One region of the Streptomyces sp. NPDC060049 genome, then DNA from elsewhere that is predicted to be linked to it. Evidence: riboswitches for the same ligand, from Rfam matches in the RefSeq annotation. Region 1 holds a riboswitch; each other region holds the start of a gene.
The links. A riboswitch is a leader RNA that binds a small molecule or an ion and turns the genes downstream of it on or off. The one in region 1 is predicted to bind thiamine pyrophosphate.
Positions count from the first base shown of each region.

Region 1 (10,362 bases):
GGGCAGGGCGACCCGGTGCCGAGGCGCTTCACGGCCGAGCAGCTCGCCGCGCTGGTCGGCGACGCCGGTCTGACGGTCGGCTCGGTGCACGGCGTCCGGGTCTTCGCCGACCTGGTCCCCGGTGTTCTGGTGGACACCGAGCCGGGCGCGGTGGAGGCCCTGCTGCGCCTGGAAGAGGCCGCCGCCGAGCTGCCCGCCTTCCACGCGGTCGCCACCCAGCTGCACGTGCTGGGCGAGAAGCCCGCCTGATCTGCGGACCTTCCGGGCACGCAGTGGGCCACTCACCCTCCGAACCGGCGCCGTGCCCCGTATGATCGGAGGCAGTGACCGGCATGCCGAGCGGACCTCTGGGGAATAACGCCCTCGAGGATCGCCGGGCGGGCGGTCCGGCTTCGCGCACCACTCGTTTGTGACAGCGCCGTCTCCAAGACGGCACTGTGCTTTCCTCGGTACTTTCCAAGGGCAGTGTTTTTAGAACGTGGCGTAGAGGGCGGGTGTCACGGGGGCGATTCCCCGCCTATCCTGAAGGGGACCCCTGGTCGCTCCCCCCGCGACCGACGGATGAGGAGGACTCCCGTGCCGCTCTCGGAGCACGAGCAGCGAATGCTCGAGCAGATGGAGCGAGCGCTGTACGCCGAAGATCCCAAATTCGCTACAGCGCTTGAGGGAAGCGGACTGCGCACGTACACCCGGCGACGGGTCTACCAGGCAGTCGCCGGCATCGTGGTGGGTATCGCGCTCCTCATGACCGGTGTGATCATTCCGAACGTGCTTTGGATCAGCGTGGTGGGGTTCCTCGTCATGCTGGGCTGCACGGTTCTCGTGGTCACCGGTTGGCGCAAAGCCCCCAAGCCGGGTGAGCAACCCGCCTCCGGTAGTGCAGGCGGTTCGGCCCATGGCCAGAACCGGCAGCGTCGGTCGATGATGACCCGGATCGAGGAACGGTGGCAGCGCCGCCGTGACGAACAGGGGCAGTAGCCCCGACGACAGACTCGGGTGAGGGGACGGCCGCCGGAAGGCGGCCGTCCCCTCACTGCTGTGTCCGCCTTCCCACGGGGTCGTCCCCTCCCCCGCGTCCGGCCGCGGGACACGCCCCGTACGGCATGATGACCGGGTGAGTGTCCTCCCCCTGGTCTTCACCAGCGGCTGGGCCAGCGGGATCAACGCGTATGCGGTGGTCCTCCTGCTCGGCATCTTCGGCGCGACCGGACTGACCGACGAGGTCCCCGCCTCCCTGCAGCGCCCCGACGTGCTGATCGTCGCGGCGGTGCTCTTCCTCTGCGAGGCGGTGGCCGACAAGATCCCGTACATGGACTCGCTCTGGGACGCGGTCCACACCGTGATCCGCCCGGTGGCCGGAGCGGTGGTCGGCGCGCTGCTGGCCGGGCAGAGCGGCTCGCTCTCCGACATCACCGCCGGCGCGGTCGGCGGCACCACCGCCCTGGCCAGCCATTTCGTCAAGACCGGCACCCGCATGGCGATCAACACCTCGCCCGAGCCCTTCACCAACATCGTCATGAGCACCGCCGAGGACCTCGGCGTGGCCGGGATCGTCACGTTCGCGATGTTCAACCCGCAGGCCGCCGCGATCATCGCGGCCGTCCTGCTGGTCGCCGGACTCGCCCTGGTGATCTACCTCTGGAGCAGGATCCGCCGCTTCCTGCGCCGCCGGGCCCAGCGCCGCGAGGAGAAGCGGCTCGCCGCCGAGGTGGCACGCGTCGCTCGGTAGGCTCTGCCCATGGCACGAATTGCGGTGATCGGCGCCGGGATGGGCGCGATGGCTACGGCGGCCCGGCTGGCCGTGGCGGGGCATCAGGTGACGGTGTACGAGCGCGGGGGGACCTACGGCGGCGCCGTCGGCCGCTACGAGCGCGAAGGCTTCGTCTTCGACACCGGCCCCGGGCTGCTGCACCTGCCCGCCGTCTACCGCGACCTGTTCGTCAAGACCGGCAAGCGGCCGCTGGAGGAGTGCGCCGAGCTGGTCCAGGTCGACCCTGCCGTCCGGCACGTGCTCTCGGACGGCCGGACGGTCACCCTCCCGGGCACATCGCACGGAGGCGTGGCAGCCACCCTCGACGAGGCCTTCGGCTCGGGTGCGGGCGATCGCTGGAGTGCGGTCCTGGGCCGCGCCCGGGACGCCTGGGACGCCACCCGCCGCCCGCTGCTGGAGGAGCCGCTGCGCCCCGACCGCCAGGCGCTGGGCCGCGACCCCTATCCGGCGCTGCGCGGCAGCGGGCTGCTGCGCCGCCGGCCGCCGACGCTGGCCGAGGTCGCCGCGCGCGAGCTCGGCGGCGACGGCCTCGGGGGGCTGCTCGCCGAGCGGGTGCGCGCGTACGGGCTCGATCCGGCGACCGCGCCCGCCTCCGCGGCGGTGCTGCCCTACATGGAGCAGACCTTCGGCAGCTGGTACGTGCGCGGCGGGATCCGGGAGCTGGCCACCGCCGTGTACGAGCGGTGCCTGGAGCGGAAGGTGGACTTTGTCTTCGGCGCCGAGGTCCGCGAGGTGCTCGTACGGGAGGACCGTGCGGCCGGGCTGGTGCTCGCCGACGGCGTCGTGGTCGAAGCCGGTTCCGTGGTCTGCGCGGCCGACCCGCGGCGGCTGGGGATCACCCCGGACGCGGGCGCCGCGCCCGCCCGCGCGGCGGAACCCGCCCGCTGGTACACCCTCTTCGCCGCGCTGCGCGGGGCCCGCGACGGCGATGCCGTGCACCGCACGGTCCCGGCCGTCCTCCAGCCCCACCGGTCCGTCACCGTGCTGCGCCCCGACGACCCGGCCACCCGGCCCGACGCGGACCACGAGGCGGTCACCGTGCACGCGGTGGTGACGGGCGGGCCCGCTCCGTCCGGCCAGGAGCTGCTGGCCGCGGCGGCCCGCGCCGTGCCCGGTCTGCGGGAGCGGCTGCTGTGGCACGAACTGCGCACCCCGGCCGACATCGAGGCGGCCACCGGTGCCGTCGGCGGCGCCGTGCCCGCCCCCTCGCTGGCCGGGGCCGGGGGCCGGCTGCTGCGCCCCGCGAACACCACCGCACTGCCGGGGCTCTACCTCGCCGGCGGCTGGGCGCACCCCGGCGGCGGACTGGCGCACGCGGGGATGACGGGCGCCCTGGTGGCCGGGCTGATCGTGGAGGGCGCGGACTTCCGCGGCTCGCAGTAGGCGGCGGCCCCGTCGGGGCGCGGGCCGGCGGCCCGTACCGGCGGCGGCCTAGTAGCGGTACTGCTCGTACTCGCCGGTGCCCTGGTACGGGTACTGCTGCTGCTCCTCCACCGGGTAGGGCTGGGCGCCCCCGTCGGTGGACCGCTGCTGCGGGACCCAGACCCCGCCGGGCGGGGTGTCCATGGAGTACTGCTCCTGCTGCTGCGCGTACGGGTCGGGGGCATAGGTGCCGTACGGGGCGTAGCCGTACGCCTGCTGGGGTGCCACGGTCCCGCCGGTGCCGATGTACGGGTCCGAGTAGGCGGCGTAGACCTGCTGCTCGCCGGGGGCCGGGTAGCCGGTGGTGTAGTCGTAGCCGCCCTGGACCTGCGGGTCGTAGTAGGCCGCGTACTGGTGGGAGTCCTGCTCGGCCGTGGTGAACGGCGAGGCGAAGGAGCCGGTGCTCTGGATGCTCTGTATCCCGTACGAGCCGGTCTCCTCGGGCACCGGCTGCACGGCGTAGTAGTCCTGTGTCCCGGCACTTCCCTGATCGGATCCGGGGCCGGCGAAGTCGGCGTACTGCGCGGAGTCCTCGTCCGGGTCCGCCGCCGCGGCCTCGGGGCCGTACTCCAGGGCCGTCACCTGGAGCGCCGGCTCCTGGCGCGGGCCGCCCGCGGCCCTGCGGCGCCGGCTCTGCGGTACGACGGGCTCCGGCTTGTCCCTGCGCAGTGCCCAGCCGGCCACGAATCCCTTGCGGAAGGACAGGGTCACCAGGGTCTGGCCCGCCGCGAACGCGACGGCGCCGGCGCCGATGACGAGCACGGACGGCAGGACGACGCCGGCGACGACGCCGAGGAAGCCGGCGAAGGCGAGCAGACGCCAGCGCAGCCGGGCCTTGTACTGCATCAGGACCTCGGCAAGCAGCCACAGCGCGACGAAACCGAACGCGATGTAGAGGACCGTCATACCCATGCGTGGCCCCTCTCGGTACGGCCGACCACCCAGGGAACGGGGGTCCGCCGGTCAGGCCCGCTGGTGCAGGCCCAGGTTCTCGTAGATCTCGAGAGTCGCCGTGGAATTGTTCAGCGTGATGAAGTGCAGTCCCGGGACACCCTCGGACAGCAGCCGCGCGCAGAACTCCGTGGCGAACTCGATGCCAATGGAGCGTACAGCGGCCGGATCGTCCTTGACGGCGAGCATGCGCTCTTTCACTGCCGCGGGGAAGACCGCGGTGCTGAGTTGGGGAAGCCGGTCGAGCTGCTTGATGCCCACAACAGGCATGACCTCGGGGATGATCGGGGTCTCGCAGCCCGCCTTCTCGGCGCTGTCGCGCATCCTCAGATAATTCTCGGGGTCGAAGAACATCTGCGTGATCGCGTAGTCCGCACCGGCGCGACACTTGTCCACGAAGTGTCGGATGTCCGTGTCCCAGTCCTCGGAGCGCGGGTGCATCTCGGGGAAGGCCGCGACGCCGACACAGAAGTCTCCGGACTCCTTGAGCAGCCGGACCAGGTCGGCGGCGTAGTGCACGCCTTCGGGGTGGGCCACCCACGGGCCCATCGGGTCGCCCGGCGGGTCCCCGCGCAGGGCGAGCATGTTGCGGATGCCGGCGTCGGCGAACTGGCCGATGACGTGGCGCAGCTCGGCGACGGAGTGGTCCACCGCCGTGAGGTGCGCGACGGGGGTCAGCGTGGTGTTCGCGGCGATCTGCTCGGTGGCCCGCACGGTCCCGCCGCGGGTGGAGCCGCCGGCGCCGTAGGTGACGGAGACGAAGCTCGGGGCCACCGCCTCGACCCGGCGCAGGGCGTTCCAGAGGTTGCGCTCGCCCTTCTCGGTCTTGGGCGCCCAGAACTCGAAGGAGTACGAGCGCCCGGACGCGAGGAGGTCTCGGACCGTGTGCGCACGGTCCGACCAGGTGGAAGCGGTACCAAGGGCCATACGGGCAGGTTAGACGCGCTCCCGGGGACACCGAAGCCGTGTCCACGCATTGGACACGGAAATGAGACGGCCGAGCGGTTCGGAGCGTCCGGAGCGGGAGGGGCGGCCTAGGCGAGGCGGGCGCGGACGCGCTTGGCCAGGTCGGCGGCGGCGGCGCCGGGGTCGGAGGCCTCGGTCAGGGCGCGGACGACCACGACGCGGGAGGCGCCGGCGTCCAGCACCTCGTCCAGGTTCGACGCGTCGATGCCGCCGATGGCGAACCAGGGACGCTCCGAGGCGAGCGAGGCCGCGTGGCGCACGAGCCCGAGCCCCGGGGCGTGGCGGCCGGGCTTGGTGGGGGTGGGCCAGCAGGGACCGGTACAGAAGTAGTCGACGCCGGGCTCGGCGGCGGCCGCGTCGGCCTCGGCCTCGGAGTGGCAGGAGCGGCCGATGAGGACCTCGCGGCCGAGGATGGCGCGGGCGGCGGGCACCGGGATGTCGCCCTGTCCGAGGTGCAGTACGTCGGAGCCGATGGCGTGCGCGACGTCGGCGCGGTCGTTCACGGCGAGCAGCTTGCCGTGGCGGCGGGCTGCGTCGGCGAAGACCTGGAGGTGCTCCAGCTCCTCGCCGGCCTCCATGCCCTTGTCGCGGAGCTGGACGATGTCGACGCCTCCGGCGAGGACGGCGTCGAGGAACCGGGGGAGGTCACCCTGCCGCTTGCGGGCGTCCGTGCACAGGTAGAGCCGGGCGTCGGACAGCTGGGCGGCGATGGCGGACATGGGTACCCCCGGGATGGTGTGTCGTACGTACGCGGTGTGCGGTCCCCGGCCGGGGACCGCACACCGCGCGTGGCGTTGCGCTGCCTCCACCTCGTGAGAGGTGGGGTCAGGTCAGATGGCGAGCGCCTGAGCGCGGCGCTTCACCTCCGTGCCGCGATTCTCGCTCAGCGCCTGCACGGGGGTGCCCGGCAGGCTGTCGTCGGCGGTGAACAGCCACTCCAGGATCTCCGCGTCCGTGAAGCGGTCGTCGCGGAGCACGGTCAGCAAGCCGACCAGGCCCTTGACGATCTTGTCCCCGTCGATGAAGGCGGCGGGCACCTGGAGGGAGCGGTTCTCGCCGCGGCGCACCGCGAGCAGCTGACCTTCCTTGACCAGCTGGCGAACCTTGGTCACTTCGATGTCGAGCATCTCCGCGATGTCGGGGAGGTACAGCCAGGCGGGAACAAGGGCATCGATCTTTGCGTCAATCTCGGTCACGGACACAAGCCTGCCATCTCGGACTCGCTGCCGGTACCCGAGCGGCCCCGTCCGGGTCCCGGCCGGGCGCCCGCGCCCCCTCGCGAGCCTCCCGACGGCACTCCCCGTGCTGGTGCCGTGACCGGAAAGGTCCGCCGGGTCGCGGCATCGGGGCGTGTTTCACACATCCCGCTCCGCCCGCGGCGCCAGGCGCTCCTTCGAAGAACACGCTTCACACGGTCGCCGACTTCAGTGCGACCGCGGGGTCGGCGACCTTGGCCGGGTCCACCCGCGCACCCGATTCGACGAGGCGCCGGCCCTGGGCCAGGTCGCGGGGGCGGCCCACCGCCAGGACGGCGACCATCCGGTCCTCCCGCAGCCAGCACACCGACCAGGCCTCGGCCTCCGGGTCGCCGCGCCACACCAGCGCGTCCGAGGCGCCATGGTGGCCCGCGTACTGCACGAAGCGGCCGAACTGCTCGGACCAGAAGTACGGCACCGGGTCGTAGACCTGCTCCGCGGTCCGGCCCGCGGCCTGGTCACCGCCCCGGCCCGGGACCTCGTCGCCGCCCCGGTCCGCGCGCCGGCCCGCGGCCTCCTCGCCGCCCCGGTCCGCGGCCTGCGCCCCGGCCGGGTCGGTGGTGCGCGCCGCCAGGATGTTCGCCGCCACCACCCTCGGCCCCTGCAGCGCGTTGTCCCAGTGGTGCACCAGCAGCCGCGCCCCGTACCGCCCGGAGGGGAAGGACGCGCAGTCCCCCACCGCGTACACCCCGGGCACCGAGGTGCGCAGGTGCTCGTCGGCGACGACCGCGCCGTCGGGACCCAGTTCCACGCCCGAGCCCGCCAGCCAGTCCGTCGCGGGCCGGGCGCCGATGCCCACGACGACCGCGCCGGCCGCCAGCTCGCGCCCGTCCCCCAGCAGCACCCGGCCCTCCTCCACGGAGGCCACCCGCGCGCCCGTCAGCAGCGAGGCGCCCGCCTGCGCGTACCAGCGGCCCATCGGCCCGGCCACCTCCGCCGGCAGCGCGCCCGCCAGGACCCGGTCGGCCGCCTCGACGACGGTCACCTCGCAGCCGGCCTCGCGCGCCGCCGTGGCGAACTCCGCGCCGATCCACCCGGCGCCGACGACCACCACCGCCGAGGCCGCCGCGAGCACCGGCCGGAGCCTGGCCGCGTCGTCCAGGGTGCGCAGCAGGTGCACGCCCGGGACGCCCTCCGCGCCGGGCAGGTTCAGCGGCCGCGCGCCGGTCGCCAGTACGAGGATGCCGTACGGGACCGGGCCCGCCTCGGTGTCCACCTCGCGGGCGGCCGGCCGCAGGCCGGTGACCTCGACGCCGAGGCGGAGTTCGATGTCCAGGCCTTCGAAGTCGACGTCGAAGGCCGAGTCCTCGGCTTTGCCGAGGAGCACCGCCTTGGACAGCGGCGGCCGGTCGTAGGGCTGGTGGGGTTCGGCGCCCAACAGGGTGACGGGGCCGGTCCAGCCCTGTTCCCGGAGGGCGACCGCTGTCTGGACCCCGGCCATGCCGGCGCCTACGACGACGACGCCGCGCCGCGTGTGTTCCGTCTGTTGCGTCTGCTCGCTCACGCGGTCCAGCCTAATCATCTGACGGTCCGTCAGGAATAGCGGGCGCGGACCCGGCACGGAACCGCAGCGGGGAGGCAGGCTTACCCGGCGTCGGGCTCGGCGTTACTCTGGCCCCCGAACCTATCGCGGGAGTCCGGGCGCACCGGGCTGAGAGGGAGGCTGGCCGGCCTCCGACCGTACGAACCTGATCCGGGTCATGCCGGCGAAGGGAGGGGCTGGACGCCCATGCACTCATCCAGGAAGAGCCGGAGTCCCGGCTACGACGTCCTCGTCATCGGGGGCGGGATCATCGGCCTGGTCACCGCCTGGCGGGCGGCCCGGCACGGGCTGCGCACCGCCCTGGCCGACCCGGCGCCCGGCGGCGGCGCCGCCCAGGTCGCGGCCGGCATGCTCGCCGCCGTCACCGAGCTGCACTACGGCGAGGAGACGCTGCTCGGGCTCAACGTCGCCTCCGCCGCCCGCTACCCGCAGTTCGCCGCCGAACTCGCCGAGGCCAGTGGCGGCATGGACATCGGCTATCGAGCCTGCGGCACCCTCGCGGTGGCCCTCGACTCCGACGACCGCCTCCACCTGCGCGAACTGCACGCCCTCCAGCGCCGCTGCGGCCTGGAGTCGCAGTGGCTGACCGGCCGCGAGTGCCGCCGCCTGGAGCCGATGCTGGCCCCCGGCGTCCGCGGCGGCCTGCGCGTGGACGGCGACCACCAGGTCGACCCGCGGCGCCTCGCGGCCGCGCTGCTGGCCGCCTGCGAGCGGGCCGGGGTCGCCTTCCACCGCGCGAGGGCCGCGCGGCTGCTGATCACCGCCGACCGGGCTTCCGGGGCGGTCCTCGACGACGCGGACGCCACCGAGCTGCCCGCCGGCCAGGTGGTGCTGGCCGCGGGCTCGCTCAGCGGGCGCCTGGACGGCGTACCGCCCGAGGTCGCGGCCCCCGTACGGCCGGTGAAGGGCCAGGTGCTGCGGCTCGCCGTGCCGCCGTCGTACGCGCCGTTCCTGTCGCGGACGGTACGGGCCGTCGTGCGCGGCAGCCACGTGTACCTGGTGCCTCGCGAGAACGGCGAGCTCGTCATCGGAGCCACCAGCGAGGAACTCGGCTGGGACACCACCGTCACCGCGGGAGGGGTCTACGAGCTCCTGCGCGACGCCCACGAACTGGTACCCGGCATCACCGAACTCCCGCTGGTGGAGACCCGGGCGGGGCTGCGGCCCGGCTCGCCGGACAACGCCCCGCTGCTCGGCCCGACCGACCTGCCCGGCCTGCACCTGGCCACCGGTCACTACCGCAACGGGGTCCTGCTGACCCCGCTGACCGGCGACGTCATGGCGGAACTGCTGACCACCGGCCAACTCCCGGAGATCGCCCGCCCCTTCACCCCCCGTCGTTTCGCCCTCACGCGGCAGGAGTCGTACGCATGACCATTTCCGTCAACGGCGAGCAGCGCGAGATCGCGGCCGGAACCACGCTCGGCGTGGTGGTCGCCACCCTCACCCAGGCCACCAAGGGGGTCGCGGCGGCCCTGAACGAGACGGTGGTGCCGCGCGGCCAATGGCCCTACACCTCCGTGCGGGACGGCGACCGCGTCGAGATCCTCACCGCGGTCCAGGGAGGCTGAGCACATGGCGGACATGCCCGACGACGCATTCACCCTGGCCGGCCGGAGCTTCTCCTCGCGCCTGATCATGGGCACGGGAGGGGCGCCGAGCCTGGACATCCTGGAGCGGGCGCTGGTGGCCTCCGGCACCGAGCTCACGACGGTGGCGATGCGCAGGCTGGACCCGACGGTGCAGGGCTCCGTCCTGTCCGTGCTGACCAAGCTCGGGATCGCGGTGCTGCCCAACACGGCGGGCTGCTTCACGGCGGGCGAGGCGGTGCTCACCGCCCGCCTGGCCCGGGAGGCCCTCGGCACGGACTGGATCAAGCTGGAGGTCGTCGCGGACGAGCGGACGCTCCTCCCGGACGGGGTGGAGCTGCTCGACGCCGCCGAGGTCCTGGTGGACGAGGGCTTCACGGTCCTGCCGTACACGAACGACGACCCGGTGCTCGCGCGCAAGCTGGAGGACGTGGGCTGCGCGGCGATCATGCCGCTGGGGTCCCCGATCGGCTCGGGGATGGGCATCCGCAACCCGCACAACTTCGAGCTGATCACGGAGCGGGCGGGGGTCCCGGTGATCCTGGACGCGGGGGCCGGCACGGCCTCGGACGTGGCCCTGGCCATGGAGCTGGGCTGCTCGGCTGTGATGCTCGCCTCCGCGGTGACCCGCGCGCAGCTTCCCGTCCTGATGGCGGCGGCCATGCGGGACGCGGTGACGGCGGGCCGCTTCGCGTACCGCGCGGGCCGCATCCCGGAGCGCCGCTTCGCGGAGCCCTCCTCCCCGGTGGAGGGCCGCGCCGCCCTCGACCCGGAACGCCCGGCGTTTTGAGCCCGTGGGCCGGCGATCGGGCCCCGCCGGCGTGTGGGGCGCGGGCTCGGGGCCGACCCCGGCAGCGGCGCCGC
Region 1 covers NZ_JBHWVV010000010.1:54,450-64,811, forward strand. Annotated here, with positions in the region: gene ACFWBY_RS19970 (class I SAM-dependent methyltransferase) at 1-249, shown strand, start outside; gene ACFWBY_RS19975 (DUF3040 domain-containing protein) at 577-978, shown strand; gene ACFWBY_RS19980 (DUF4126 domain-containing protein) at 1,115-1,729, shown strand; gene ACFWBY_RS19985 (phytoene desaturase family protein) at 1,739-3,154, shown strand; gene ACFWBY_RS19990 (hypothetical protein) at 3,203-4,105, opposite strand; gene metF (methylenetetrahydrofolate reductase [NAD(P)H]) at 4,157-5,071, opposite strand; gene thiE (thiamine phosphate synthase) at 5,179-5,829, opposite strand; gene ACFWBY_RS20005 (Rv2175c family DNA-binding protein) at 5,941-6,306, opposite strand; gene ACFWBY_RS20010 (NAD(P)/FAD-dependent oxidoreductase) at 6,518-7,870, opposite strand; TPP riboswitch at 7,986-8,098, shown strand; gene thiO (glycine oxidase ThiO) at 8,096-9,283, shown strand; gene thiS (sulfur carrier protein ThiS) at 9,280-9,480, shown strand; gene ACFWBY_RS20025 (thiazole synthase) at 9,494-10,288, shown strand.

Region 2 (10,362 bases), on a different contig from region 1:
CCTTCGGCGGACACCCCGTGTCCTCCGCGGTGGCGCTCGCCAACCTCGACATCTTCGACAAGGAAGGCCTCAACCAGCACGTGCTGGACAACGAGGACGCCTTCCGCTCGACGCTGGAGAAGCTGCACGACCTGCCGATCGTCGGCGACGTCCGCGGCAACGGCTACTTCTACGGCATCGAGCTCGTCAAGGACAAGGTCACCAAGGAGTCCTTCACGGACGAGGAGACCGAGCGCGTCCTCTACGGCTTCCTCTCCAAGGCGCTCTTCGAGAACGGCCTGTACTGCCGCGCCGACGACCGTGGCGACCCGGTCATCCAGCTGGCCCCGCCGCTGACCGCCGACCAGGGCACCTTCGACGAGATCGAAGGCATCCTGCGCCGCGTGCTCACCGAGGCCTGGACCAAGCTCTAACCAGCAGCCGTCCCCGGCCGGCACCGGGAAGCAGATGGTCCTGCCACACGGCCCGGATCCCCCGTTCGAGTGAGAACGGCGGGTCCGGGCCGTGTGCTGTCCCCAGCCGGGACGTTCATCTCTTTACATCTCATTGCGGCGCCAGTGACCAAGCAGGCTCCGCTTCGTTCCCCCGGACGGAGGTGTACGCCATGGTGGCTCCACGGGACAACGCTCCGCCGGACCCTGCCCCGCCTCAGGACGATCTGCTCTGGGCACGGTCCGTTCACTACTCCCACAGCGGTTCGCCGGGACTCATCGGAGTCTCGGTCGGTGTCCGCGCGGGCGAGATCCTCGCCGTCACGGGCCCGCGCGGCAGCGGCAAGACCACCCTGCTGCGCTGCCTCTCCGGACAGCTGAAGGCCGAGCAGGGCGAGGTCTGGTTCAACAGCGTCCCCGTGCACACCATGGGAGCCCTGGCCCGGGAGCGGCTGCGCCGCGACCGGTTCGGCTTGATCGGCCCCGAACCGCAGCTGCTGCCCGAGCTCCGGGTCTGGGAGAACGCCGCGCTGCCGCTGCTGATCGCGGGCGCGACCCACCGCAGCGCCAAGAGGGCCGCCTGCGAATGGCTGGACCGCCTCGACATCGGCGCCTTCGCCCGCAAGCGTCCCGGCGCCCTCAACCGGGCCGAGTCCCAGCGCGTCGCCCTCGCCCGCGCCCTCGCGAGCGAACCCGTCGTGATCTTCGCCGACGAGCCTGCGGCCCCGCTGCACCGCACCGAGCGCGCGCTGCTGCTCCGTACGCTCACCACCGCGGCCCGCTCGCACGGGATCACCGTCCTGCTGGCGACCCACGACGAGGAGACCGCGGCCGTCGCCGACCGGCGGTTCGACCTTCTCGACGGCCGCCCCGCCGCGGCCGCCGGCTCACCGCAGACCTCCTTCCCCCATCCCCCGGAGGATCAGGCCGCGTGCTCGCTCTCCGCCTAGCCCGCGGCTCCCGCCCGCTCGTCCAGCTGCGCAGGATGCTGGTCGCCGCCGCCTCGGCCGGCAGCGGCTTCCTGCTGCTGTACGTGCTCGCGGACGCCACGGCCCGGACCGCCGGATCGTTCCCTCGCCTGCTGTGGGCCCTGGTCCCGCTCGCGGCCACCGTCCAGTTCGCCGTCGCCGTGGCCCGCAGCGACCCGGCGACGCGGCCCCGGGAGGGCCTCGACGCGGCCGGGCTGGGGCCCGTACGGCTCACCCTGGTCGCGGCGGTCTCCACCGCCGTCGCCTGCACCCTCGGCAGCGCCGTGGCCCTGGCCGCCTTCCTGCACCTGCGCGGGGAGGTCACCGGGCTGCCCTTCGACGGCGCCGGGGCGAAGCTGCTGCACGCCGAGCTGCCACTGCCCGTGGCGGCCGCCCTCACCCTGCTCGCCCTGCTGCCGCTGGCCGCTTCGGCCGCCACGGCCCTGGCCCTGCGCCCCCACACCCGGCCCGCCCCGCAGACCGTACTGCCCTGGGGCATCGCCCTCACCGCCTGCGGACTCGCCGCCCTGGCCTACGCCGGACCCGACGCCGCCGCCCTGCCCGTGGGCTGGGCGCTCACCGCCGTCGGACTCGCCCTCGCCGGCCCCGGCCTGGCCTACGCCTGCGGGGCGCTCGTCCAGTCCGTCCGCCCGGGCGCGCTCCGGCTGCTGGCCGGACGGGCCCTCCAGGAGGAAGCCCCCCGGCTCGGCGCGCCCCTCGGGGTCCTGTGCGCGGTCGCCGCGGGCGCCCTCAGCGCCTGGGCCCTGCGCGGGCACGGGGGCCTGCAGGTCCCGCTCGGCCCGCTGACCGCTCCCGCCGCCGCGCTGGTGACGCTGTGCGCGGCAGCGACTCTTCTCACTTCGGCGGTCGATGTCCACCAGGCCCGGGCCGCCACCCGCGAGACCCTGACCGGCCTCGGCGCACCCGGCGGAGTCCTGCGTACGGCCGTGACCGTGCGGGCCACCGCCCTGACGGCAGTGTGCCTGCCGCTCAGCTGGGGTGTGTCACAGCTGACGTCGCTGGCATTGACCCGCTGACCCGGGCAGCCCTTAGTGTGGGCCGAATGGTCAACGCAGACATCGAGATCGAGACGCTCTCCGAATTCGACCGGGTCGTGGCACGCGGCTCGCTCAGCGGGTACCGGATCCAGTCGGTCAACCTGCTGGAGCGGACCTTCGCGCTGCTGTCCGCCGACACCTCGGCAGCCGTGTTCCTGGGCTGCGCGATGGAGCCCGACGCCTCGGTGAAGGTGCGCGCGGACGGCGCTCTGGTCTTCCCGCCCGTCCCCGACCTGCCCTTCAACCCCTACCGCGGCCTGCTGTACACGGCCGAGGAGCTGTTCGCCGGACTGGCCGCCGGCTACGCGGCCACCCCGGACGCCGAGTCCTACGCCTGGTTCCAGGAGACCAAGGCGGACGGTGACGTCTTCTCCTCGATGCTGCGCTCCCTCCACGACGACGCCGTCTCCGACGCCCTCGACGAGCACCTCGCCGGCGCCCGCGTGGTCGGCGTGATGGGCGGCCACGCCATGGCCCGCGGCGGCGGCGACTACGAGGGCGCGGCGGAGCTCGGCCGCGCCCTCACCCGCTCCGGCCTGACGGTGGCCACCGGCGGCGGCCCGGGTGCGATGGAGGCCGCCAACCTCGGCGCGTACCTCGCCCCTGCCCCCGACGACGCCCTGCCCGAGGCTCTGAAGATCCTGTCCGCAGCCCCCTCCTTCGCCCCGTCCGTCTCCGACTGGGCACAGGCCGCCTTCGCCGTGCGCGAGCGCTGGCCGGCCGTCGCCGGCGGCGACTCGGTGGGCATCCCGACCTGGTTCTACGGGCACGAGCCGCCGAACGCCTTCGCCGGCCACATCGCGAAGTACTTCGCGAACGCCACCCGGGAGGACGGCCTGCTCGCCCGGTCGAACGCGGGCGTGGTGTTCCTGCCGGGCGCGGCGGGAACGGTCCAGGAGATCTTCGACAGCGCGACGCCGAACTACTACGGCTCGCGGGGCGAGCCGGCGCCGATGGTCCTCGTCGGCCGCGCCCACTGGACCGAACACCTCCCGGCCTGGCCGCTCCTCCAGGCGCTGGCCCGCGGCCGTGCGATGGAGTCGCGGATCGCGCTGGTCGACTCCGTGGACGAGGTCCCGAAGGTCCTCGCCGCAATGAACTGACCCCGGCAGGCAACTTCTCGCCCCTTCCACACGTCTGCAAGAGGTACGCACACCGCAGAACCTGCCAGACGTGAACGGAGCCCCCGGGTGCTCATAGGCCTGCTGACCGCCATCGCGGCATCCATCTGCTACGGCACGGGATCCGTCCTGCAAGCCGTGGGCTCCCGGCGGGCGGCCCGCACGTCGCCGGCCGCCGCCGGGGTCACACAGCACGGTGGCCCGAACCTCTCCTCCACCGCGAAGGCCGCGATGACCTGGGAGTTCATCGTCGGCACGATCCTGGACTTCGTGGGCTTCGGCCTCGGTGCCCTGGCCGCGCGCCTCCTTCCCCTCTTCCTCTCGCAGACCGTCATCAGCGCCAACCTGGTGATCACCGCGGTGCTGAGCGTGAAGATGCTGGGGATCCGGCTGACGCGCAAGGAATGGACCTCGATCGGGGTCGTCTGCACGGCTCTGGTCCTGCTGGCCACGGCTGCGGGACACGAGGGCGGCCACCACGCACCGGCGGCCACCCACTGGTGGCTGCTGGCGGTGACCGCGCTGATCATCGTCGGCGGCACGGTGGCGGTACGCCTCCTCGGCAGCCGGGCCGCGATCCTCGCGGGCCTGCTCTCGGGCCTGGCGTTCGGCGCCCTGGGGGTCGGGGTCCGCATCCTGAACGGCATCGAGCCGTTCTCGTTCCCCGCCCTCCTGTCCGATCCGGCCCTCTACGCCATCGTCCTGGCGGGGGTCGGCGGCATGTACCTCCACACGGTCGCGCTCCAGATCGGCTCAGTGAACGGCGCCACCGCCGCCCTGGTGGTCGGCGAGACCGTCCTGCCCGGCGCCATCGGCGTCCTCTGGCTCGGCGACGCCTCCCGCCCCGGCATGGCCTGGCTGGCGGTCCTCGGCTTCGTCCTGGCGGTCACCGGCGCGGTGGCTGTCGCCTGGTTCGGCAACCACGACGGGGCCGAGGCGCAGACCCCCGCCGAACCGGTCCCGGTCGGGTGACCGCGCCGCGCGGTCACCCGGGCGCCCGCAGCACGGACGCCACAAGCGCGGACGCCGGAGGCACGGGCGCCGCAAGCACGGATGCACGACGGCGCGAGACCCCCCAGGTCCGGTAGGGGACGGGGTTCCGCGCGGCGCCGCTCCCCCGGCCCTATTCCACCGGGAGGACGACCACCTCGGCCGGGGCGAAGGTCACCGCGACCCGGTCCCCGACCGCCGGCGCCCCCGCCAGCCCGCATTCCGCCTCAAGCTGCGGCCCCGCCTGCGGCCGCAGCAGCAGGGCGACGTGCGTGCCCCGGAAGGTGCGGGACACCACCTCGCAGCCCAGCCCCTCGGGCGACAGCACGACCCCGGCGGGCCGGATCAGCACCCGCCGCGGGCCCTCCTCAGCCCCGGCGGGGACGGGCACCGCGCCCCAGGCAGTCGCCGCCGTCCCCGCCGACACCACGGCCGGGACCACGTTCTCGAAGCCCAGGAAGCGCGCCACGAACTCCGACGCCGGCCGCTCCCACACCTCCAGCGGCGTCCCCGCCTGCGCGATCCGCCCGTCCCGCATCACGACCACCCGGTCGGCCAGCGCGAACGCCTCGCCCTGGTCGTGCGTGACGGCCAGCACGGTCGTCCCCAGCCGCGCGAACAGCCCCCGCAGCTCCACGACGAGCCGCTCGCGCAGCCCCCGGTCCAGCTGCCCGAGCGGCTCGTCCAGCATGAGCACCCGCGGCGACGGCGCCAGCGCCCGGGCCAGCGCGACCCGCTGCTGCTCGCCACCGGAGAGCGAGGCCACCGCCCGGCCCTGCGCCCCGGGGAGCCCGACCAGCTCCAGGAGCTCCGCGACCCGGCTCCCGGAGGACGCCTTCGAGGAACCCCGCATCCGCAGCCCGAACGCCACGTTCCCGCCCACGTCCCGGTGCGGGAACAGCTGGTGGTCCTGGAACATCAGGCCCACCCCCCGCCGGTGCACGGGTACCCCGGCCTGGTCGGCGCCGCCCAGCAGCACCCGTCCGCCCGAGACGGACTGGAGGCCGGCCACGACCCGCAGCAGGGTGGACTTGCCGCTGCCGCTCGGTCCGAGCACGCACACGGTCTCGTGCTCGGCCACCCGCAGGTCCACGGAGTCCACGACGGCGCGCTCACCGAAGCGGACCGACACCCCTTCCAGCTGGAGCAGTGCCATCAGAACTCTCCGGAGGTCTTGTCGGGTCGCAGTCTCTCCAGCAGCAGCAGGGACACAGCGCACACCAGCATCAGAATCGTGCTCAGGGCCATCGCCTGCCCGTAGTTCATCTCCCCCGCCCGGCCCAGCAGCCGTGCCACGGCGACCGGGAGCGTCGGACGGTCCGGACGCGCGATGAAGACGGTCGCGCCGAACTCCCCGAGGGACACGGCGAAGGCGAAGCCCGCCGCGATCAGCAGGGCCCGCCGCACCATCGGCAGGTCAACCTCCCGCCAGACCCGCGGCGGCGACGCGCCGAGCACGGCGGCGGCCTCCCGCAGCCGGCCGTCGACCGCGCGCAGCACGGGCAGCATGGTCCGTACGACGAAGGGCACGCCCACCAGCGCCTGGGCCAGGGGCACCAGGATCCACGAGGTCCGCAGGTCCAGCGGCGGCTCGTCGAGGGTGATGAGGAAACCGAAACCGACCGTCACGGCCGACACCCCGAGCGGCAGCATCAGCAGCGCATCGAAGCCCCGTACGAAGCGGCCCGCGCGCCGGGTCAGGGCGGCGGCCGCGAGTCCGCCGACGGCCAGCGCGATGGCCGTGGCGGCCAGCGCGTACTGCAGGGAGTTCCAGATCGCCTCCAGTGGCGGCACCAGAAAGGTCCCGCCGCGGCCGCCGGCCTCCTGGAGTTCCCGGTAGAAGCCGAAGCCGTAGCCGCCGGGGGCGTCGAAGGAGCGTTCCACGAGCACGCCGAGGGGGAGCACGATCAGCAGCGCGACCGTCAGGAGCACCCCGCCGAGCAGGGCGCGCTGCGCCCAGCCGCGCGGCCGGTGCGAGGTCCGCGCCGGGTCCACGAGCCGCAGCGCGGTCTCCCGCTTGCGCACGGTCCAGGCGTGCACGCCGAGGATGCCGCCGAGCGCGGCGAACTGCACCATCGTCAGTACCGCGGCCGTCGGCAGGTCCAGGAGCTGCGCCGTCTGCCGGTAGACCTCCACCTCCAGGGTGGAGTACGCGGGGCCGCCGAGGATGAGTACGACGCCGAAGGAACTGAAGGTGAACAGGAACACCATCAATGAGGCGGCGCCCACCGCCGGGGCCAGCGCGGGCAGCGTCACCCGGCGCCAGGCGGCGAACCGCCCGGCGCCCAGCACCCGGGCCGCCTCCTCCTGGCGCGGGTCCAGCTGCGCCCACAGCCCGCCGACCGTGCGGATGACGACGGCGTAGTTGAAGAAGACGTGCGCCAGCAGGATGGCCCACACGGTCGTGTCGAGGCGGATCCCCCACACCTCGTCCAGCAGACCGTTGCGCCCCACGAGCCCCAGGAAGGCCGTGCCCACCACGACGGTGGGCAGTACGAACGGCACCGTCACGACCGCCCGCAGCAGCTGCTTGCCGGGGAACTCGAAGCGTGCGAAGACGTACGCGGCGGGGAGCGCGATCAGGAGCGTGAGCACCGTCGAGGCGAACGCCTGCCAGGTGGTGAACCAGAGCACCTCTCCGATGTCGGGCCGGGCCAGCACCTCACCGATCCGACCGAACTGCCAGCCCGTGTCGGTCTTGAGCCCGCGCCCGACGATCGCGGCGACGGGGTAGGCGAAGAACAGCCCGAAGAAGAGGAGCGGAACGGCCATCAGTGCGAGTCTGACGACCGTCGCCCGCCCGCTCTCCTTCGGTGCGGCACCCACTCGTCCCATTACTTCACGACGAGCGTCGACCACGCCTTGACCCACTGGTCGCGGTTCTTCGCGATGGCTTCGGGGGCGACCGTCTCCGGCTTCTCGATCACGACGCCGTGCTTCGTGAACAGCTCCGGCAGCGCCGCGTCCTTGGTCACGGGGTTCACGAACATCTGGAGCGGCATGTCCTCCTGGAACTTCTTGGAGATCAGGAAGTCCAGGAGCGCCTTGCCGCCCTCCTCGTTCTTCGCGCCCTTGAGCAGACCCGCGAACTCGGTCTGCCGGAAGCACGTACCGGTCGCGACGCCCGTCGGGGCCTCGGCCGGCTGCGGCTCGCCGTAGAGCACCTCGACCGGCGGGCTGGAGGCGTAGGAGACGACCAGCGGGCGGTCGCCCTTGGCCTTCTTGCCGCCCGCCGAAGCGGAGAAGCGCTCGTTGTAGGCCTGCTCCCAGCCGTCGACGACCTCGACGCCGTTGGCCTTCAGCTTGCTCCAGTAGTCCTTCCAGCCGTCCTCGCCGTACTTGCCGACGGAGGCGAGGAGGAAGCCGAGGCCGGGCGAGGAGGTCGCCGCGTTCTCGGTGACCAGGAGGTTCCTGTACTCCGGCTTGATCAGGTCGTCCAGCGTCTGCGGCGGGGCGATCTTCTTGTCGGCGAAGTAGGCCTTGTCGTAGTTGACGCAGATGTCACCGGAGTCGACCGGGGTGACCCGGTGCTCCTTGTCGAGCACGAACTCCGGCTTGACCCCGGCCAGCCCCTTGGCCTCGTACGGCGTGAAGATGCCGTTGTCGAGGGCGCGAGAGAGGAGCGTGTTGTCCACGCCGAAGAACACGTCGCCGCGCGGGGAGCCCTTGGTCAGGATCTCCTGGTTCAGCGCGGCGCCCGCGTCGCCCGACTTCAGGACCTTGACGGTGTAGCCGCTCTGCTGCTCGAACTCCTTGAGGACCGTGTCGGTCGCGTTGAAGGAGTCGTGCGAGACGAGGGTGACCGTCTTGGACTGGGGGGCGTCGCTCGCGCCCGCGGCCCCGTCCTTGCCGTCGGAGCCGCCGCATGCGCTGAGCGTGCTGACGCCGAGGGCGGCCGCGAGTGCGGCGCCCGCGAGCTTCTTGGTGGTGCTCACTGTGATTTTCCTCCTGGGATGTCCAGGAGAAGACGCGGCCCCGCCCGGCGCTCTGTTCGGAGCGGACGCCGGGCAGGGCGCAACAGCTTGAGTGGTGACCGAACTTCCTACCCCGAATGACCGGGGCGAGGTTCAGAGGGTCTGCGGTGACGGATACCGCACTCTCAGCGCTGTGGCGCTCCCCTGTCGGAAATATGAAATTGGTTCGGCCACAGGGTACCCCTTGGCCGAATGTGAACCTCGACTGGCGTAATCAGCGCTCCGAGGCGGCGAGCTGACCGCACGCGCCGTCGATCTCCTGACCGCGGGTGTCACGGACGGTCACCGGCACGCCGTGGCGGGCGATGGCATCCACGAACGCCTTCTCGTCCTCGGGCCGCGAGGCGGTCCACTTCGAGCCGGGCGTCGGGTTCAGCGGGATCAGGTTGACGTGCACGCGCTTGCCCTTGAGGAGCTTGCCGAGCAGGTCGCCGCGCCAGGCCTGGTCGTTGATGTCGCGGATCAGTGCGTACTCGATGGAGATGCGGCGGCCGGACTTCTCCGCGTACTCCCAGGCCGCGCCGAGCACCTCGCGGACGTTCCAGCGGGTGTTCACGGGGACCAGCGTGTCGCGCAGCTCGTCGTCCGGCGCGTGCAGCGAGACGGCGAGGCGGCACTTGAAGCCCTCGTCGGCGAAGCGCAGCATGGCCGGGACCAGGCCGACGGTGGAGACGGTGATGCCGCGCTGTGACAGGCCCAGGCCGTCGGGCTCCGGGTCGGTGAGGCGGCGGATCGCGCCGACGACGCGGTTGTAGTTGGCGAGCGGCTCGCCCATGCCCATGAAGACGATGTTCGACAGCCGGGCCGGCCCGCCGGGGACCTCGCCGTCGCGCAGGGCGCGCATGCCGTCGACGATCTGGTGGACGATCTCGGCCGTGGACAGGTTGCGGTCGAGACCGGCCTGGCCGGTGGCGCAGAACGGGCAGTTCATGCCGCAGCCGGCCTGCGAGGAGATGCACATGGTGACCCGGTCGGGGTAGCGCATCAGCACGGACTCGACGAGCGTGCCGTCGTGCAGCTTCCACAGGGTCTTGCGGGTGGTGTCGTCGTCACAGGAGATGTGGCGGATGACGTTCATCAGGTCGGGCAGCAGCTCGTCGCGGAGCTTCTCGCGGGAGCCCGCCGGGATGTCCGTCCACTCGGCCGGGTCGTGCGCGTAGCGGGCGAAGTAGTGCTGGGAGAGCTGCTTGGCCCGGAACGGCTTCTCACCGATCGCGGCGACGGCCTCCCGGCGCTCCTCGGGGGTGAGGTCGGCGAGGTGCCGGGGCGGCTTCTTCGCTCCACGAGGGGCGACGAAAGTGAGCTCTCCCGGGACAGGGCGGGCCATGGCAGGTACTCCTTGTAAGACGAAAGGCGCGCCGCAGAAGCAGCACGCCTTCCAAGAGTAACCGCCCCGGCCCCGCCGGGGTTTTTCGTGATACGTGGATCAGCCCGTACCCACGAAAGCCGCCAGCAGCAGCCACACCACCGGGGCGGTGGGCAGCAGCGAGTCCAGCCGGTCCATGATGCCGCCGTGACCGGGCAGCAGCGTGCCCATGTCCTTGATCCCGAGATCCCTCTTGATCATGGATTCGCCGAGGTCGCCCAGCGTGGCGCTGACCGCGACGGCCAGGCCCAGCAGTAGGCCCTGCCACCAGACGCCCCCGTCGACCAGGAACTCCATGCAGAGCGCCCCGGCCGCCATGGCGAAGGCCACCGCCCCCAGGAGCCCCTCGCGGGTCTTCCCGGGGCTGATGCGCGGGGCGAGCTTGGTCTTGCCGAAGCGCCAGCCCACCGCGTAGGCCCCCGTATCGCTGACGACCGTCAGGACCAGGAAGGTG
Region 2 covers NZ_JBHWVV010000006.1:356,538-366,899, reverse strand. Annotated here, with positions in the region: gene ACFWBY_RS14210 (aspartate aminotransferase family protein) at 1-413, shown strand, start outside; partial or broken gene ACFWBY_RS14205 (ABC transporter ATP-binding protein) at 719-1,381, shown strand; gene ACFWBY_RS14200 (hypothetical protein) at 1,363-2,436, shown strand; gene ACFWBY_RS14195 (LOG family protein) at 2,463-3,560, shown strand; gene ACFWBY_RS14190 (hypothetical protein) at 3,648-4,550, shown strand; gene ACFWBY_RS14185 (ABC transporter ATP-binding protein) at 4,702-5,724, opposite strand; gene ACFWBY_RS14180 (ABC transporter permease) at 5,724-7,340, opposite strand; gene ACFWBY_RS14175 (thiamine ABC transporter substrate binding subunit) at 7,403-8,503, opposite strand; TPP riboswitch at 8,590-8,698, opposite strand; gene rlmN (23S rRNA (adenine(2503)-C(2))-methyltransferase RlmN) at 8,757-9,869, opposite strand; gene ACFWBY_RS14165 (phosphatidate cytidylyltransferase) at 9,969-10,362, opposite strand, start outside.
Region 2: linked by a shared signal. The riboswitch ahead of ACFWBY_RS14175 (thiamine ABC transporter substrate binding subunit) and the one ahead of thiO (glycine oxidase ThiO) in region 1 are both predicted to bind thiamine pyrophosphate.

Region 3 (10,362 bases), on a different contig from region 1:
GACCGGAACCACCACCGACACCTACACCCGGCTCTCCACCACCGCGTACCTGCGCTGGTGCGAGCGCGTGGGCCAGGATCCCGTCTACGAGTCCTACCCCGCCCACGACCCGTGCGCCGGCGCCGTCGCCGCCGACCGGCTACTCGCCCGACCCGACCGGCCCGATGCCGTCTACGGGCTCTTCGACCCCAACGGAACCGACCTGCTGGCCGCCGCCCGGCGCTACGGCCTGCGCGTCCCAGAGGATCTGCTGCTCGTGTGCTGCAGCGAATCCACCGTGTACGCCAACACCGAACCGCCCATCACCACCCTGTCCCTCAAACCGCGCCGCATCGGCACCGCCGTCGTACAGCTGCTCATCGACGCCATCGAGGGCGTCGACACGGGCGGCCCCGTCGAACAGGTCATCCCGACCGAGCTGATCATCCGCACCTCCTCCCAGCGCAGGCAGCCCCGTACGACCGTCAGCCCGCCCCGTTCCCCCGCGCAGGACTGACCACCACACCGGTCCACCGGCGGGGCCGCCGGCCCCGCCGAGGATTTCGGCAACACCGATATCGGAAGAAATCGGCAGGAACGATCGGCTCCGCACAGGATTCACCACCCCTGGTGCGTCACAGAGCGCGAGCTGCATTCCTATGATGGGCGCACGACATCACGGACCCTCCGCCCTCGAGGCGGGAGGGTCCGCAGGTGTACGGCAGCGCGACGGTGGTGGAGGGGTCGATGACTCAGGGGGCCGGTCAGGTACCCGCGGTGCGGACGGACACCGAGCGGGACTTCCGGTTGCCGGTCGCGGAACCAACCCCACATGCCGGGGCCGTGGCGGCCATCGGGCTTCCCCGCGACGCCCCCGTCTACGGCGAGTACCCCGCGTACTACGACGGGAGCCCGTCCCCCGTCCCCGCGCAGCACGGGTACGGCTACCGGTACGAGGGCACCGCGCCGCCCACCGTGCAGCACGGCTCCGCCCACGCAGACCCGTACGGCATCGGCGCCGGTGAGGCCGTGCGCGCCACGGCCCACGCCGCCGAGGAGGACGAGCCCGACGAGGGCTACACGCCGACACAGCGGGACCTGCCCGTCATAGGGCGCGGCGCCATCGGCGGCCCCGGCGACACCGTCCAGGTCCACTACGTCCCCCAGGACGCCGCGGCGGACGGCCCGGGTCCGCTCTACGTCGTCGGCGACGTCCACGGCTACCTCGACGAGCTCGTCACCGAGCTCCAGGCCCAGGGCCTCATCGACGCCGACCTCAACTGGTCCGCCGGCACCGCCCGGCTCTGGTTCCTCGGCGACTTCACCGACCGCGGCCCCGACGGCATCGGGGTCATCGACCTCGTCATGCGGCTCTCCGCCGAGGCCGCCGCCGCCGGCGGCTACTGCAAGGCACTCATGGGCAACCACGAGCTGCTCCTCATCGGCGCCAAGCGGTTCGGCGACACCCCCGTCGCCTCCGGTGCCGGCACCGCCACCTTCCAGGCCGCCTGGCTCCTCAACGGCGGTCAGCGCACCGACATGGAGCGCCTCCAGGACGTGCACCTGCAGTGGATGTCCCGGCTCGACGCGGCCGTCCTGGTGGACGACCACCTGCTCCTGCATTCCGACACGACCGCCTACCTCGACTACGGCGACTCGGTCGAGGACGTCAACGACACCATCCACGAGCTGCTCAACCGCAACGACGCCGACATCACCTGGGACCTGTTCCGCAAGTTCACCAAGCGCTTCGCCTTCCGGGACGAGGAGAGCGGCCCGGCGGCCGTCCGCGAGCTCCTCGGCACCTACGGCGGCAGCCGCGTCGTGCACGGCCACAGCCCGATCCCCTACCTGCTCGGCGAGGTGGGCACCGAGGACGGCGACGCGACGCGCGGCCCGGAGGCCGTGGTCGGCCCGCACGTCTACGCGGAAGGCCTGGCCATCGCCATGGACGGCGGCGTGACGATGGCCGGCAAACTGCTGGTCGTACAACTCCCGCTGAACGACTAGGGCTTCCCGGAGCTGGGTATTTCCGGAAAGCCCCTGTCAACGTACGGCGTGGGCGCTCTACCATCGCTCTATCCGTAGCAGGCTCTCCTCCGTTTGTGCCGGCGCCCGGGTCTACGCGGGCATACCGGCTTGTACGGAGCATCGGGGGATGCACATGACCAGCGCTCCGCACCTGCTCACCGAAGACCGACCGGAGTTCGATCGGCTCCTCGACGAGGCGCTGCGCACCGCGAACGACCGGCCCGAGCTCGCCTCCATCGGCGAACGGCTGAACGCCGAACAGCTGCGCACCATGGCCATGGCGGCCACCGCGCTGCTGACCGGCGCGGCCGCGGCAGAGTACGACCATTACGTGAAGGTCCGCAAAGAGCGGCAGGACGAGCTCCTGTCCACCCCCGGAACGACGGGGGAGGAGAGCGGCGGACAGGGCGCGGGCGGCGGCGCGGGTGTCAGCGCCGTCGTCGCGGTCCTCGCGCCGGTCCTGGCCGGCACCGCCATGCTGATCTTCCTGATGGTGGGCTACATCCTGAAGATGATCGAGCCCGAACCAGCCTTCGCCGACACGATGCTGACGACGGGCTGGCTCTTCGGCGGCCTCACGGCCGCCGCGCTGCTCTTCGCCGTGATCGGGCTGCTCGTGACGGCCGTCCGCAACAGTTCCACCGAGGTGGTGGCGGACGAGACCGAGGCGGTACCCGACGAGGTCTCACGGGCCCGGGAGGCTTGGCGCAACGCCCTGCTGGAGCGCGGCATCATGCCGTTCCTGCAGGATGCGCTGGCCGATCCCAGCGCGGCGTCCGCGTTTCCGGTCCCGCGCAAGCCGGGGGCCGGGCGCATCCCCAACCTGGGATACACCCGGCCCGATTTCACCAGTCCCGGGGCCCCGGCTGAGGGACCCCGTCCTGGCTACTCGTCTCCGGACTTCACGAGCCCGGACTTCGGCGGCCCGGAACCCGAGCCGGAGTGACGATGAGTCAGCACGCTAGTTCGTCGCGTTCGGCCGCAGGCTCATGTCCTCCTTGGTCAGCTTCTTGTTGGTGAACCGGGCCAGACCATTGGCACCCGCGGCGGGCTGAGGAGCCGCCGCGGCCCACACCTCGTTGCAGACGAGGGCGTCCGGAGTGCCGGGATTGATGGTGCACTGGGTCTCGTAGATCTCGCCCGCAGTGGTCAGCACCTCGATGTTGACGATGTTGGCCTGGGAGGAGACCGAGACGGCGCAGGCGTCCGTGGGGTAGGTCTCCCCGGTGTCGGTCAGGTCGTACCAGCGCCACGGAGTGGGCGACCCCGGCCCCGTCAGGTCGCGGATGCCCGCGTAGGTGATGGTGTCCGAGAGCACCGCCTTGACCTCACGGGAGGCGGCAGGCCTGATGGCGTCCACGTCGAAGCACTGGCCGCTGGCACCCTGAGTACCGGTCGGACCGGTCGGACCCGTCAGACCGTCAGTGCCCGCCGTACCCGTCGGACCCGTCGGACCCGTCAGACCGTCAGTGCCCGCCGTACCCGTCGGACCCGTCGGACCCGTCGGACCCGTCAAACCGTCAGTGCCCGCCGTACCGGTGGGACCGGTCGCGCCCGTCGCGCCCGTCGGTCCCGTGTCGCCCTGGCGGCCGCGCGGGCCTCGGGGACCCGTCGGGCCCACCCTGCAGTCGTCGTCGTGCGGCGACTTCCCCGCCTCCGTGGCCCCCTTCTTAGCCGCTGACGTCCTGTCAGGGTCGTCGTGCCACGACTCGCAGTGGTCCCCGTTCCGGGGGGCCGCCACGGTCGTAGTCGCGACTGCGGGCGCCGCGATGCTCGCCAGCACCAGGGCCACCGAAGCGAGGGTGCCTCCGGCCAGCCACTTGCCCCGACGGGGCAGGGGGCCCAACAGTCGGGACTTGTCTTCAGAACTCATTTACCGCTCCTCGCACACACCGGGATCGAATGGTTCTCCGGAGTCCGGACTGGAAGCCGGACCCCGCGGGCCATCCTGAGGAGGCGTGCGTCGATAACCAGACCGGCTCGCTGACGTGTCAACGGAATGGCGGAACCCCACACCGCCACTTGGAGGCCCGCGAAGCGGCAACCCGGCCCGCACACCGGCGTGCCGCCACCGGACCGCCCCTTCCCCTGCCTAGGGTCAGCCGCCGTGAAGCCGACCATTTGCCTCTGCATGATCGTGAAGAACGAAGCCGCCGTCATCGGGCGCTGCCTCGACTCCGTGCGGGACCTCATCGACACCTGGGTCATCTCGGACACGGGTTCCACCGACGGCACCCAGGACCTCATCCGCGAAGCGCTGAGCGGGATCCCCGGAGAGCTGCACGAGGAGCCCTGGATCAACTTCGGACACAACCGGAGCCTCAACATCGGCCATGCCCGCGGCAAGGCCGACTACCTCCTGCTACTGGACGCCGACCTCGTCCTGCGCCGCACCGGCCCACTGCCCCCACTCACCGCGGACTCGTACATGCTCCGCCACGAGGGCACGACCGAGTACCGGATCAAGCGCCTGGTCCGCGCCGGCCTTCCCTGGCGGTACGAGGGCGTCACCCACGAGTACCTCACCTGCGACCGCCCCGACGAGAACGACCAACGCCCGGGTATCCAGGAGAACCTGGACGCGCTGGTGATCGAGGACTACGCGGACGGCGGTTCCCGGCACGACAAGTTCGAGCGGGACGCGCGCCTGCTCGGCGCCGAGCTGCAGCGGGACCCTTCGAACACCCGCACCGTCTTCTACCTCGCCCAGACGATGCGCGACATGGGGGAGACGGCCGCGGCCATCGAGCTCTACGAGCGCCGCGCGTCCATGGGCGGCTGGGGCGAGGAGGTCTACTACGCCTTGCTCCAAGTCGGCGTCCTGAACGGCGAGTCCGGCCATCACCCGGCCGCCCTGGACGCTCTCTCCCGTGCCTGGGAATCCCGGCCCGGGCGCTTGGAGGCTTGCTACGAACTCGCCTCCAGGCTGCGTCTCCTGGGACGCCACCACACCGCGCACGCGCTCACCAGCGCGGTCCTGGACCGGCCGGCCCCGCAGGACCTGCTCTTCGTCCAGCCGTGGGTGTACCGGTGGGGCCTGCTCTTCGAGCACTCCATCACCGCGTACTGGGTGGGTGACATGGCGGCCTCGCTGCACGCCTGCGACCGCCTGCTGTCCCTGCCCGACCTGCCGGAGTCCTACCGCCGTCAGACCGAAGTCAACCGCGGCTTCGCGGCGAGCCGTGTTTCACGTGAAACACCGGTCCCTGTTTCACGTGAAACATCGCAGCACTCGCCCGTCTAGCCTGCCGACCGGTCCCCCGGGGCCCGCCGTCGCTGCGCGACATCCGTCAGCGCCGGCGGGCGCCAGACCCCGTCGGGCCGGTACAGGTTGCGGCCCGGCTCCACGATCTCGTCGATGCGGTCGAGGGCGGCGTCGTCGAGGACCAGCCCGGCACCCTTCACCAGCGATTCCAGCTGCTCCATGGTCCGCGGGCCGATGATCACCGACGTCACGGCGGGATGGGCCACGGGGAAGGCGACGGCCAGCTCCGGGAGCGTGCAGCCGATGGAGTCGGCCAGCTCGACCAATTGCTCCACCGCCTCCAGCTTCGCGATGTTGCCCGGGATCGCGGGGTCGAACCGGGCGGGTGTCAGCGCCGCCCGCCCCGAGGTCAGATCGATGGCGCCACCGAGGCGGTACTTGCCGCTCAGGAACCCGGAGGCGAGGGGACTCCAGGTCAGGACTCCCATCCCGTACCGCCGGGCCACCGGCAGTACGTCGGCCTCGATGCCGCGCGCGAGGATCGAGTACGGCGGCTGCTCGGTCCGGAACCTCGGCAGGGCCCGCCGCTCGGCGACGTGATGCGCCTCGACGATCTCCTCGGCCGGGAAGGTCGAGCAGCCGAAGGCCCGTATCTTGCCGGCCCGCACCAGATCCCCGAGGACCGACAGGGTCTCCTCGACGTCCGTCCCGTGGTCCGGCCGGTGGACCTGGTAGAGGTCGATCCAGTCGGTGTCCAGCCTCCGCAGGCTGTCCTCGACGGCCCGCACGATCCAACGCCGGGAGTTCCCGCTGCGGTTGCGGCCCTCGCCCATCTGGAAGTGCACCTTGGTGGCGAGCACGACGTCGTCGCGCCGGCCCTTGAGGGCCTTGCCCACGATCGTCTCGGACTCCCCTGCCGAGTACATGTCCGCGGTGTCGACGAAGTTGATCCCGTGGTCGAGCGCCGCGTGGATGATCCGGCCGCACTCCTCGTGATCCGGATTCCCCACCGCCCCGAACATCATCGTGCCGAGGCAGTGCGCACTGACCTCGATGCCGGTCCCACCCAGTGTTCGGTATCGCATGCTCATGCGCCCGGACTCTAGAACCTGGAGCGCACTCCAGCACAAGCCCCTTGCCCCGCCCCCGTTCCCAACGCACGGACGCACGGCGGCCCGTGACTCCCCCCGGGGTCACGGGCCGCCGTGCCGTGTGAGGCGTGGAACCCGCCCCGTCAGTCGGCCAGCGGGAGGTACACGCGGTTGCCCGCCGCGGCGAACTCGGCGGACTTCTCCGCCATGCCCGCCTGGATCTCATCGGCCTTCAGGTCACCGCCGTGCTCGCGGCGGATGTCCTGCGAGATCTTCATCGAACAGAACTTCGGACCGCACATGGAGCAGAAGTGCGCTGTCTTCGCCGGTTCGGCCGGAAGGGTCTCGTCGTGGAACTCGCGGGCCGTGTCCGGGTCGAGCGCGAGGTTGAACTGGTCCTCCCAGCGGAACTCGAACCGCGCGTCGGACAGGGCGTCGTCCCACTCCTGGGCGCCCGGGTGGCCCTTGGCCAGGTCCGCCGCGTGAGCCGCGATCTTGTACGTGATGACACCGGTCTTCACGTCGTCGCGGTTCGGCAGGCCCAGGTGCTCCTTGGGCGTGACGTAGCAGAGCATCGCGGTGCCCCACCAGGCGATCATCGCGGCGCCGATACCCGAAGTGATGTGGTCGTAGGCGGGCGCGACGTCCGTGGTCAGCGGGCCGAGCGTGTAGAAGGGCGCCTCCTCGCAGATCTCCTGCTGGAGGTCGATGTTCTCCTTGATCTTGTGCATCGGGACGTGCCCGGGGCCCTCGATCATCGTCTGCACGTTGTACCGCTTGGCGATCGTGTTGAGCTCGCCCAGCGTCTTCAGCTCCGCGAACTGCGCCGCGTCGTTGGCGTCCGCGATGGAACCGGGGCGCAGGCCGTCACCCAGCGAGTACGTGACGTCGTACGTCGCGAGGATCTCGCACAATTCCTCGAAGTTCGTGTAGAGGAAGTTCTCCTTGTGGTGCGCCAGGCACCACGCCGCCATGATCGAGCCGCCGCGCGAGACGATGCCGGTCTTGCGGCGGGCGGTCAGCGGCACGTACGACAGCAGTACGCCGGCGTGGACCGTCATATAGTCGACGCCCTGCTCGGCCTGCTCGATGACCGTGTCCTTGTAGATCTCCCAGGTCAGGTCCTCGGCCCGGCCGTCGACCTTCTCCAGGGCCTGGTAGAGCGGTACGGTGCCGATCGGCACGGGCGAGTTGCGCAGCACCCACTCGCGCGTGGTGTGGATGTTGCGTCCGGTCGAGAGGTCCATGACCGTGTCGGCGCCCCACTTGGTCGCCCAGGTCATCTTGTCGACCTCCTCCTCGATCGAGGAGGTGACCGCGGAGTTTCCGATGTTGGCGTTGACCTTCACCAGGAACCGCTTACCGATGATCATCGGCTCGATCTCGGGGTGGTTCACGTTCACCGGCATGACCGCACGACCGGCCGCGATCTCCTCGCGGACGACCTCGGGGGAGACGTTCTCCCGGATCGCGACGTACTCCATCTCCGGAGTGATCTCGCCGCGTCGGGCGTACGCGAGCTGCGTGACGGCGGCGCCGCCACGGCCCCGGCGGGGCTGGCGCGGACGGCCCGGGAAGACCGCGTCGAGGTTCTTGAGGCCGCCGCGCGGCGAGGTGTGCTTGATGCCGTCGTCCTCGGGGCGCACGGGACGGCCGGCGTACTCCTCGGTGTCTCCGCGGCCGATGATCCAGTTCTCGCGCAGCGGCGGCAGGCCCCGGCGCACGTCGGTCTCGATCTGCGGGTCGGTGTACGGCCCGGACGTGTCGTAGAGCGTCACGTCCTTGCCGTTGGTGAGGTGGACCTGGCGGACCGGCACCCGGATGTCGGGGCGGGAGCCCGCCAGGTATCCCTTGTGCCAGCCGGGCTGGCGCTCGGTCTGGCCGTCGGCGTCCTGGCCGACGGCAGGCGTGCGTGCGTCCTGAATGGTCATGAGACCTGATCTCCCTACGCCGGCATTACCCGGTAACAGGTTCGGCGGTCGACGCAGCCTCTTCCCGTACGCATATCTGACGCGCGTACGGTGATCAGCGCCCTCTCAGCCCGGTGCTCCGAGCTCCCGCGTTGTGCAAAGTAGCCCCCACGCTAGCGTCATGTGTGGCGTGCTGAACAGTGGGCCCCCTCATCTCTTGCGATGATCAGCCGGTGACGTCCTCGCTGCATCCCCCCACCGAGCCCACAGATCCCGCCGCTCACACCGGCCACGCGCACCCGGAGCCCGGGCACTCACACGGGCACTCCCACAGCCACGGACCCGCGGCCCCCGTGTCGAAGCACCTGCGCAAGGTGATCGCGGCCGTACTGATCCCCTTCGCCACCGCCGTGGTGATCGGCATGGCGGTGCTGTGGCCCGGCGGCGCCCCGGGCCACGAGCGAACGGGAGTGGGCTTCGACCGGCAGACCCAGCGGGGCAAAGTCGTCACGCTGGAGCAGGTCGACTGCAAATCCGTGAACGCGGCGCAGGTGCCCGCGACCGGCGACACGTCCACCCCCGAGGGGCGCGAGGCCGTGGCCTCGCAGAAGGGCGAGTGCAAGAAGGCCACCATCGAGGTGGGCAGCGGCCCGGAAACGGGACGCACGTTCTTCGAGATCGTCCAGCCCGGCGCACCACGGCAGTTGGCGGACGGACAGGAAGTGGTGGTCGCCTACGCGCCGGACGCGCCGCGGGATCTCCAGTACTCCGTGATCGACGTGAACCGCAAGCTCCCCTTGGCGCTACTGGCCGGCATCTTCGCCGTCGCCGTCGTCCTCGTCGGGCGGATGCGCGGGCTGTTCGCGCTCGTCGCGCTCGCCGTCAGCTTCGCCGTACTGACCCTCTTCATCCTGCCCGCGATCCTGCAGGGCTCGAACCCGCTGGTCGTGGCGGTGGTCGGAGCCAGCGCGATCATGCTGATCGCGCTCTACATGTGCCACGGCCTGACCGCACGCACCTCGGTCGCGGTCCTCGGCACCCTCGTGTCACTGCTGCTGATCGGCCTGCTGGGCTCGCTGTTCATCGACTGGGCGTTCCTCAGCGGCAACACCGACGACAACACCGGGCTGATCCACGGGCTCTACCCCGATATCGACATGAGCGGCCTGCTGCTCGCGGGCATCATCATCGGATCGCTCGGTGTGCTCGACGATGTGACGGTCACCCAGACGTCGGCGGTCTGGGAACTCCACCAGGCCGACCCCTCGATGGGGCCGCGCGGCCTGTATCGGGCGGGCATCCGCATCGGCCGCGATCACATCGCCTCCGTGGTCAACACCTTGGTACTGGCCTACGCGGGCGCGGCACTGCCGCTGTTGCTGCTCTTCTCGATCGCGAACAGCAGCATGGGTTCGGTGGCCAACAGCGAACTGGTCGCGGAGGAGATCGTACGAACTCTCGTGGGCTCGATCGGGCTGGTCGCCTCGGTCCCCGTGACCACGGCCCTGGCCGCGCTGGTGGTATCGGCCGACCGCGCGCCGGACCCGGCGACCGCGGCGGCCTCGGGGCCGCTCCGCGGCGGCACGGGCCGGCGGCGCAAGCGCTGAAGGACGGACCGGCAAGCGCGGCTGGTCAGGTCGCGCACACGGCCGGTCTCGAGGAACGGCGAGGTGGAGCACTCAGCGCGTCGGCACGCTGAGCCGTGGTGCGGTGGTGCGTGGTGCGGTGGTGCGTGGTGCGGTGGTGCGTGGTGCGGTGGTGCGTGGTGCGGTGGTGCGTGGTGCGGTGGTGCGTGGTGCGGTGGTGGTACCGAGCCGGCGGTTACGTACAGTGACGTCAGGCGTCAGCCGGCGTTCTGCTCGTTCTGCCGCGATTCGGCCAGGATCTTGTCGAGCGCCTCGTCGAGGTTCTCCTCGAAATCTCCGAGGTTGCGCTCCTGGCCGAGCGGAACGATTCGGTCCGTACGGTCGAGGAACGCGACGAGCGGCGCCGCGCTCGCCCGGAACAGAGCCCGGTCCCCGCCCACCTGCAGCCGGATGTGGACGTCGCACAGCTCCTCCGGATCGGTGGGAGCGATGCGCACATCCCCGTCGCCGCACGGTTTGTTGATGCCGTCGAGAAGAAGCTCCCGGCCGAACGCCCACGT
Region 3 covers NZ_JBHWVV010000015.1:107,860-118,221, forward strand. Annotated here, with positions in the region: gene ACFWBY_RS26465 (LacI family DNA-binding transcriptional regulator) at 1-496, shown strand, start outside; gene ACFWBY_RS26470 (metallophosphoesterase) at 727-1,989, shown strand; gene ACFWBY_RS26475 (hypothetical protein) at 2,138-2,956, shown strand; gene ACFWBY_RS26480 (hypothetical protein) at 2,972-3,370, opposite strand; gene ACFWBY_RS26485 (glycosyltransferase) at 4,142-5,254, shown strand; gene ACFWBY_RS26490 (aldo/keto reductase) at 5,251-6,300, opposite strand; gene thiC (phosphomethylpyrimidine synthase ThiC) at 6,450-8,237, opposite strand; TPP riboswitch at 8,232-8,377, opposite strand; gene ACFWBY_RS26500 (YibE/F family protein) at 8,462-9,823, shown strand; gene ACFWBY_RS26505 (SsgA family sporulation/cell division regulator) at 10,060-10,362, opposite strand, start outside.
Region 3: linked by a shared signal. The riboswitch ahead of thiC (phosphomethylpyrimidine synthase ThiC) and the one ahead of thiO (glycine oxidase ThiO) in region 1 are both predicted to bind thiamine pyrophosphate.